One region of the Fusobacterium perfoetens ATCC 29250 genome, then DNA from elsewhere that is predicted to be linked to it. Evidence: riboswitches for the same ligand, from Rfam matches in the RefSeq annotation. Region 1 holds a riboswitch; the other holds the start of a gene.
The links. Region 1 has a riboswitch for S-adenosylmethionine ahead of T364_RS0105205 (methionine ABC transporter ATP-binding protein). Riboswitches for the same ligand answer to the same signal wherever they lie in the genome.

Region 1 (4,432 bases):
GGGTCATTAGGTATAGCCACAGTTGCCCCTTTTTTAATATCATCAAGTGAAGAGTATTTTTTAGAGAATAGCCCTAATGGTTCTACATGGACATTTCCAGCATTAGCTAAGTCTAATTTTCTTTCTTCAGCAAATTTTTCTAAATAAGGATAATGTTGGAAGAAGTTAGCGTCTAACTCCCCATCACTTAAAGCTAGGTTAGGAGTTACATAGTCAGTAAACTCTACTATTTTAAGTTCAATTCCCTCTTTTGCTAGTTCAGGTTTAACAACTTCTAATATTTCAGCATGAGGTACAGGAGTTGCTCCTACTTTTAAAGTAGCCCCAAAAGAAGTAGCTCCAAGAGCTAATGAAAGTAATCCAGTTAAAGCAAGTAGTCTAAAGTTTTTTTTCATAAACATCATCTCCTTAAAATTTTTATATAATTAAATATTATCTATTTTTTTTAATTCTATATACTAGATAGTTTCCAAAAGATTGAATAAGTTGAACTAAAATTATAATTACTATTACAGAGTAAATCATAATGTCAGTTTTAAATCTTTGGTATCCAAATCTTATAGCCAAATCTCCAAGTCCACCAGCCCCTATTGTACCAGCCATAGCTGAATATCCAATAAGACTTATAACAGTAACAGTAAGACCATGAATAAGATGAGGTAAAGTTTCAGGAATCATAACCTTAAATATTATAGTGAAGTTACTTGCTCCCATACTAGAACTTGCCTCAATAAGTCCCTTGTCAATTTCACTTAAAGCTCCCTCAACCATTCTAGCTACAAAAGGAGCTGCTGATATTGAAAGAGGTACTATAGCAGCTGTTACACCTATAGTTGTACCAACTATTATTCTTGAAAGTGGAAATACACAAATCATAAGAATAATAAAAGGAAAAGACCTTAAAGTATTGATACATACTTCTAAAAATTTATTTAAAGTTGGTTTTTCTAATATATTTCCTGGTCTAGTTACCACTAGAAGAATACCAATTGGAAATCCTATTAACATAGAAAATATAGTTGAGAAGAATACCATGTATAAAGTCTCTAAAGTTGAAGTAAGAATCATATTAAATACCATCGTATATCACCTCCACAAAAACTCCCTCTTCTTTGAACCAGTTTATAGCATCTTTTTGTTCATCTAAATGTCCAGAAAGTTCTATAAATAAGTGTCCTACTTGCATAGTAGAAAGATTTTCAATAGAACCTCCAATTATACTAAAATCTATATCAAATTTCTTAATAGCTTTTGAAAGTATAGGTTCTTCAGCTATAGAACCAAGGAATTTAAGTTTAATAATACTTTTTCCTTCTCTCTTAACCAATTCAACAGTAGTTTGGTTATCATTTGGAAGATTAGATATAAGTTCTTTTGTTATTTCAGCTTGAGGAGCTGAGAAAATATGGTGAACTCCACCTGTTTCTACTATTTCTCCATTGGCCATTACAGCTACTTTGTTACAAATATCTCTAATAACTTCCATTTGGTGAGTTATCATAACTACAGTAAGTCCAAGTTTCTTTTGTATATTTTTTATAAGTTCAAGAATAGATTTTGTAGTTTTAGGGTCTAAGGCTGAAGTAGCCTCATCTGAAAGTAATATTTCAGGGTTATTAGCCAAGGCTCTAGCTATGGCTACCCTTTGTTTTTGTCCTCCACTTAATTGACTAGGATAAGAATTTTTCTTTTCAGAAAGTTCTACAAGCTCTAAAAGTTCATCTACTCTTTTATCTATATCTTTTTTATTCCAATTAGCTATTTCAAGAGCAAAGGCTATATTTTCTCCCACTGTTCTTGAAGATAAAAGGTTGAAGTGTTGGAATATCATTCCGATTTTCTTTCTTTTTTCAAGTAACTCTTGTTTTCCAAGGGAAACTATATTCACCCCATCTATTATTATCTCTCCACTAGTAGGCTCTTCAAGTCTATTTAAAAGCCTAATAAGAGAAGATTTTCCAGCTCCACTAAGTCCAATTATTCCAAAAATATCTCCTTTACTAATATGTAAATTGACATTTTTTACAGCATGAAGACCATTAGGATATATTTTGTTAGCATTCTTAATATAAATCATTTAACATCCCTCTTTTCTTTGATTGTGTAAAATAAAATTGTAAAAAAAAACTCTAAATTATCTACATCAAGATAACTTAGAGGATATTGCGATTGTTTATTGGTCATCGCCATCTATCTGGAATTAGCACCACACCAAAATAGTAGGTTGCTGAAACATCATAGGGCCAGTCCCTCAGTTTCTCTTGATGGATTATTTTTTTGTTTGAGCTATGATATAATAAAAAAAGATATTTGTCAATAGAAAAATAAAAAAATCTAAAAAAAACTTGAAAAATCAAAAAAATAATGTATGATAATCTTAAAGAGAACAAATTTCAAGTTATTATTGGAGGTAGACTTTGAAAAGAGAAGATTATATAAGTTGGGATGAATATTTCATGGGAGTTGCTCTACTTTCAGGAAAAAGAAGTAAAGACCCAGGAACTCAAGTAGGAGCTTGTATTGTTACTGAGGATAAAAAAATAGTTGGTGTAGGATACAATGGACTTCCTTTAGGTTGTGATGATGATGAACTTCCTTGGGATAGAGAGGGGGATTTTTTAGAAACAAAATATCCTTATGTTTGTCATGCTGAATTAAACGCCATACTTAACAGTACAAAAAATTTAAAAGGTTGTACTTTATATGTAGCTCTTTTCCCATGTAATGAGTGTGCCAAAGCCATAATTCAAAGTGGTATAAAAGAGATAGTATTTTTATCAGAAAAATATAGTGGTACTCCTACAGATATAGCTTCAAAAAAAATGCTTGATATGTCAGGAGTAAAATATAGGAAATTAAAAACAAATAGAAAAACAATAGTTCTAAATTTTGATGAATAGTAATAAAGGGGAGAAATACATAATGAGAAAACTTACAATAAAATGTCCAAACTGTAAAAAAAAGATGAGAATAATCAATAAACCAGCAAAATTTAAATGCCCATCTTGTGGACATATATATAAAGCTACTAGATTTTCTTTAATAGGACATAATATTACAAGCTTTTTTACAGGAATAGTTGATACTGTTAGAGATGCTAAAAATAATATTGTTTACAAATATAATTCAGCTAAGGCTACATACAGATATATGAGCCAACTTAAGAAAAATATGAAAAATGACCCTAATTGGTCAAATTATAGAAATCAACAAAGAGAAGAAAAACAAATGAGAGATGCCAATAAAAAATCTTTTAAAGATTTCTTTAAAAGAAAAAAATAAAACCCAAAAATATTCCTTTTAGGTATAAAATTGATTATATGTTAAAATGAAAATTTTTATAAAAATATTAAATTAATAAAAAAAATAAAAATTTATGGTTATTAAGAAAAACAAAACTCAAAAATATTCCTTTTAGGTATAAAAATTATTATATGTTATAATAAAAAATTTATTATAAAAATATATTTAATAAAATAATATTAAAAAAATCATTTGTTTATATAATAATTTCTTGACTTTTAGAAAAAAACTGATATAATATTTCCATAAAAATTAAAAAGAAAGGAGATAAACATGAAAAGATTTTTAATAGCTAATGTTAACCCCACAGTACCTAGAGTGGATTTGCATTAATGATTTAGTTATCATAGATGCAAATCCTTATTGTGCTGAGGTTTGCATCTATGGCTATTGAAAATAAAATGTTTATTTCGTTATTATAAAGCCATTTAGATGTATTTCTAAATGGCTTTTTGTTTTTTAAGAAAAAGAGGTGAAAGATAGATGTTAAAAGTCCCGAGAATAAAAGGAATAGTAAATATTGATACCCTGAGTAAATAAAATTTTTAAAATATATGGAGGATAATATGGCAACAACAGAAACTTTAATAACTTTTGTGATTTATTTAATATTTTTAATGGCAGTAGGAATTTATTTTTATAAAAAAACTGAAACAGCTGAAGACTATGTTTTAGGTGGTAGAGGAATGGGGTCTTGGGTTACAGCTCTATCAGCTCAAGCTAGTGATATGAGTGGTTGGTTATTGATGGGATTACCAGGAGCTGTGTATATGACAGGTATGAGTCAAACATGGACAGCTATAGGACTTACTTTAGGAACTTATCTAAACTGGAGAATTCTTGCTCCAAAATTGAGAGTTCAAACAGAAGAAACAGATAGTATGACACTACCTAATTTCTTAAGTAAAAAGTTAGGAGATGATACAGGTACTATCAGAATATTCTCAGCTATAGTAATTTTATTTTTCTTTACAATTTACTCATCTTCTGGAATAGTAGCAGCTGGAAAATTATTCTCTAGTATATTAGGAATTGATTATAAATTAGCTGTATTAATAGGAGTTGGAACTATAGTTTTCTATACTTTTATGGGTGGATATTTGGCTTGTTGTTGGACAGACTTTTTCCA
Region 2 (4,432 bases), on a different contig from region 1:
GTAATATCTAAAGCTTTAATATAATTTTTTTCTACTATCAAACTCTTGAAAATTTTAGAACCAGCTACATTATTTCTTTCTCCTACTATAGTAAATTTATTTTCAAAATTATATATTTCATTTCCTGATAAATATCCAGTAATTTTAAAATTCTCTTGAAATTTTCTAGGCTCTTTTTCTTTTACAAGTTCAGATATTTTTCTTATATGCTCAAAAGTAGTTCCACAACAACCACCTAAAATATTTATTTCTTTTTTATCTACTAATTCTTTTAAATGTTTTGCTGTTATTTCAGGGGTTTCATCATATTCTCCATTTTCATTTGGAAGACCAGCATTAGGGTATAAAGATACTGGCTTTTTAATAAATTTACCTAATTTTTGAATAAGAGGAATTAATTCTTTGGCTCCAAAAGAACAGTTAAAACCATAAGAGATAATAGAATCTCTGTCTAAAGATACAATTAGAGATTCAATACTTTGACCAGTGAATATTTTCCCTTCTTTATTTACAGTAGCAGAAATCATTATAGGAAGTTTTATATTTTTTTCTTTCATAATTTCTTCAGCAGCTATTACACAACACTTAGCATTAAGTCCATCAAAAATTGTTTCTATAAGTAAAAGGTTTACTCCTCCATCAATTAATCCTCTTATTTGTTCTTTATATGCTTCTTTTAAAGTATCAAAATCCAAAGTTCTATCATAAGGATTTTTTCCACTAGGAATAGTAAGAGATTTACTTGTAGGTCCAATAGAACCAGCAAGATATATTTTCCTATTACTAGCTTTAATTACTTCTTTAGCTAACTCAGCACTTTTTTTACAAAGTTCATAAACTTTATCTTCTATTTTATATTTTTCTAAAGAAATACAGTTACAGTTAAAAGAGTTGGTTTCTAAAATATCAGCACCAGCTTCTATATATTTTTTATGTATATCTTTTATAATATCAGGTCTAGTTAAATTTAAAATTTCATTACAACCTTTTTTTCCTAAAAAATCTTCTGAAGTTAAATTATAGTTTTGAATGGCTGTTCCCATAGCTCCATCTAAAACTAATACTTTCTTTTTTAAATCTTCTCTAATATCCATTATTTTCATCTCTCTTTCTTAAGATACTTCCAATATTTTCCATTATTTTTTTAGAAGCCTCTACTCTATTCATTGTATAGATATGTATTCCAGAAACATCATCAGAAATTAATTCTACAATTTGTTCCATAGCATAAGCAATTCCAGCTTCTCTCATGGCTATTGGATTATTTTCATATCTATCTAATATTTTTTTTAATTTTGGAGGGATACTACAACCACACATAGAAGTTATTTTTCTAATTTGTTTACCATTTGTTATTGGCATTATTCCAGCAATTAATGGAATATCTATATTTAATTTTTTTAATTTTTCTTTAAACTCATAAAATTTTTCATTATCAAAAAAGATTTGTGAAATTAAAAAATCTGTACCACTTTCTATTTTATTTTTTAAATTAAAAAGGTCTAAAATATCATTAGTTTCTTGATGACCTTCAGGATAAAAAGCACCACCTATTGAAAAATTTTCTTTAGTTTTTATATGTTTTATTAAATCACTAGCATATAAAAAATCTCCTTTTTCAATATTTCCATTTTGAGGAATATCTCCTCTTAAAGCCATAATATTTTCAATATTGTTGTTTTTTAATTCTTCTAAAATTTTATCAATTTCATTTTTCTTAGCCCCTATACAAGTAAGATGTGCAAGAGCTTCTATTTTATTTACATTTTTAATTTTCGAGGCTATAGACACACTATTTCTTCTAGTACTTCCACCAGCTCCATATGTAACACTCATAAAATCTGGTTTTAAAATGGATAATTCATCAATTGCATGATAAACATCTTCTAGAGTATATATATTATTAGGTGGAAAAACTTCAAAAGATATTGTTGGTTGTTTTTTAGTAAATAATTCTGCTATTTTCATTTATACCTCCAAAATAAAAAAACTTCTTTTAATCTGATAGATAAAAGAAGTTTGATTTGTATATACTTACCATCTATCAGGAATTAGCACCACACTATTTACAGTAGGTTGCTGAGATATCATAAGGCCTGTCCTTCAATCTCTCTATATGGATTAATAATTTTAATAATTCTATCATAAGCTGTTTTTAATGTCAATAATAAACTTAATTATAGAAAAAATTTTTTTAAAGTAAAATAAAAAGGAAGAAAACAACAAAAGTTGAAATCTTCCTCTTAATTATAAATATAATTTTTATTAGTCTAATTGTTCCATTATTTCATCTGGAATATCGAAGTTAGAGTAAACTTCTTGAACATCGTCTAAATCATCTAAAGCATCATATAAAACCATAACTTTTTTTGCTGTATCTAAATCAGTAATAGCAACTTTGTTTTCTGGTATCATAGTAATTTCTGCTTCATCATATTTATATCCAGCATCTGTTAAAGATTGAAGAACATTTTGGAATTCAGCTGGGTCTGTTAAAACTTGGAATTCTCCATCTTCTTCAATTATATCTTCAGCTCCAGCATCCAAAGCAACCATCATAAATTCTTCTGAATCAGCTATATGTTCAGCTAAGAAAATAATTTCTCCTTTTTTATTGAACATCCAAGATACAGCTCCGTCAGCTCCTAAGTTTCCACCTTTTCTTGAAAATGCAGTTCTAACTTCAGAAGCAGATCTATTTTTATTATCAGTAACTACATCAACTATGAAAGCTGTTCCAGCTGGTCCATATCCTTCATATCTCATTTCGATATAGTCTACTCCTCCTAATTCTCCAGTTCCTTTTTTAATAGCTCTTTCTAATATATCTTTAGGCATATTTCCAGCCTTAGCTTTATCAATAGCAAGTCTAAGTCTTGGGTTGAAAGAAGGGTCTCCTCCACCTTCTCTAGCAGCTATTGTTAATTCTTTTCCTAATTTAGTGAATAAACTAGCTCTCTTCTTATCTTGAGCTCCTTTTCTATGTTGTATGTTATTCCATTTACTATGTCCTGACATTAAAATCCTCCTAAATAAAAAATCCTTTCTAGTTATTTTAGCACAATAATTTAAAATTTTCAATATTTTAAACTAACCACTTATAAAATTTCTATTATTTCTTTTTCTGTTATAAGCTTATTAACTTTCTTATCAAATATATCACCAGAAAAGCTATTATCTATTTGAAAAGAGTAAACTAGAGATATTTTAAAAGAATCATTATAAAGAGGATTAGAAAGAAATCTATCATAATACCCTTTTCCAAAACCAATTCTATCTCCTAAGTTGTTAAAAACAATACCAGGGACTATTATTAAATCTATTTTTTCTTTAAAAATTTCTCCAATAGGTTCTGTAACTCCAAAAACTCCAGAGAAAAAATTTCCTTCATCTTTTATAGGAACTATTTCATTATTAATAATTCTTGGTAATATTAAAGTTTTTCCTTGAGATTTTATAAAATTATTTAATTCTTTGGTTTCAACTTCATTTTTAAAAGACATATAACTCATAATAGTTTTAGAATTTTTTAAAATATCTTCATTTAAAAAATTAGATATTATTTTTTTACTTAATAAATTTTTTTCTTCTAAAGATAAAGATTCTCTTTTTCTTTTAATTTCTTTTCTAAGAGTATTTTTTCTTTCATTATTCATTGTTACTTTCTTCCTCATTATTAGTAGAATTTAAAATATCTAATTCTTTTTTTACAAGAAGTAAATCTTTCCAAAATTCAAGAGGTGCTTTAGATTTTTTACCACTATTTTCACGAACCTCTTTTATATATTTAACATCATAAGTTATTAAAACTTTTATTCCAGCCTTCCAATCTATAAGTTTTCCTCTTTCTTTTACAAAGTCTACTTCTCTACCAAGTAGAGCCTCAGCTGAATATTGTCCTAAAGTTACAATGATTTTTGGTTCAATAAGAGCAATTTGCATATGAAGTAATTCTTTTAAGAAATCTTGTTCATCAGAGAAAAAATCTTTATATTTTATTTTACATTTTGTAAGAGTAGTTATGTAGTAATCTTCAGGAATAAATTCTCCCATATCACAAAGTCTTATCAAAAATTCTCCAGTAGAGCCTATTGAAACTTTTAAATCTTCGTTTTCATAGAGGTCATTTTCATCTCCAATAAAAAGAAGATTAGCATTTTTATTTCCACTACCTACAAAAGTTTCCTCATCTTCTTCTAGGGATTCACGAATTTTAGGAAATTTATTTATCTCAAAAGAAAGATCTTCCCACAGTTCTTTTTTATTTTCCATAAGTATCACCTCATTGTATTATAATTTATAAAGTTCTGTAACAGTATCTTGAGTTGTTATTTCAACAGGAATACTGATATTTCTTCTATTCATTTCACTTGTTATTGTATGAGAAACAATAGAAAATTTATTACTATCTTTACTTATATGAGCAAGATAT

Region 2: another riboswitch for S-adenosylmethionine. It lies ahead of metF (methylenetetrahydrofolate reductase [NAD(P)H]); the one in region 1 lies ahead of T364_RS0105205 (methionine ABC transporter ATP-binding protein).

Annotation. Positions count from the first base shown of each region.
Region 1 is NZ_JHXW01000011.1:81,146-85,577, forward strand. Features, by position in the region: gene T364_RS0105195 (MetQ/NlpA family ABC transporter substrate-binding protein) at 1-395, opposite strand, end outside; gene T364_RS0105200 (methionine ABC transporter permease) at 433-1,080, opposite strand; gene T364_RS0105205 (methionine ABC transporter ATP-binding protein) at 1,070-2,077, opposite strand; SAM riboswitch class I at 2,184-2,271, opposite strand; gene T364_RS0105210 (deoxycytidylate deaminase) at 2,457-2,900, shown strand; gene T364_RS0105215 (hypothetical protein) at 2,923-3,282, shown strand; gene putP (sodium/proline symporter PutP) at 3,870-4,432, shown strand, end outside.
Region 2 is NZ_JHXW01000006.1:54,324-58,755, reverse strand. Features, by position in the region: gene metH (methionine synthase) at 1-1,097, opposite strand, end outside; gene metF (methylenetetrahydrofolate reductase [NAD(P)H]) at 1,084-1,968, opposite strand; SAM riboswitch class I at 2,018-2,123, opposite strand; gene T364_RS0103450 (YebC/PmpR family DNA-binding transcriptional regulator) at 2,266-3,018, opposite strand; gene T364_RS0103445 (5-formyltetrahydrofolate cyclo-ligase) at 3,099-3,656, opposite strand; gene T364_RS0103440 (uracil-DNA glycosylase family protein) at 3,649-4,272, opposite strand; gene T364_RS0103435 (MBL fold metallo-hydrolase) at 4,291-4,432, opposite strand, start outside.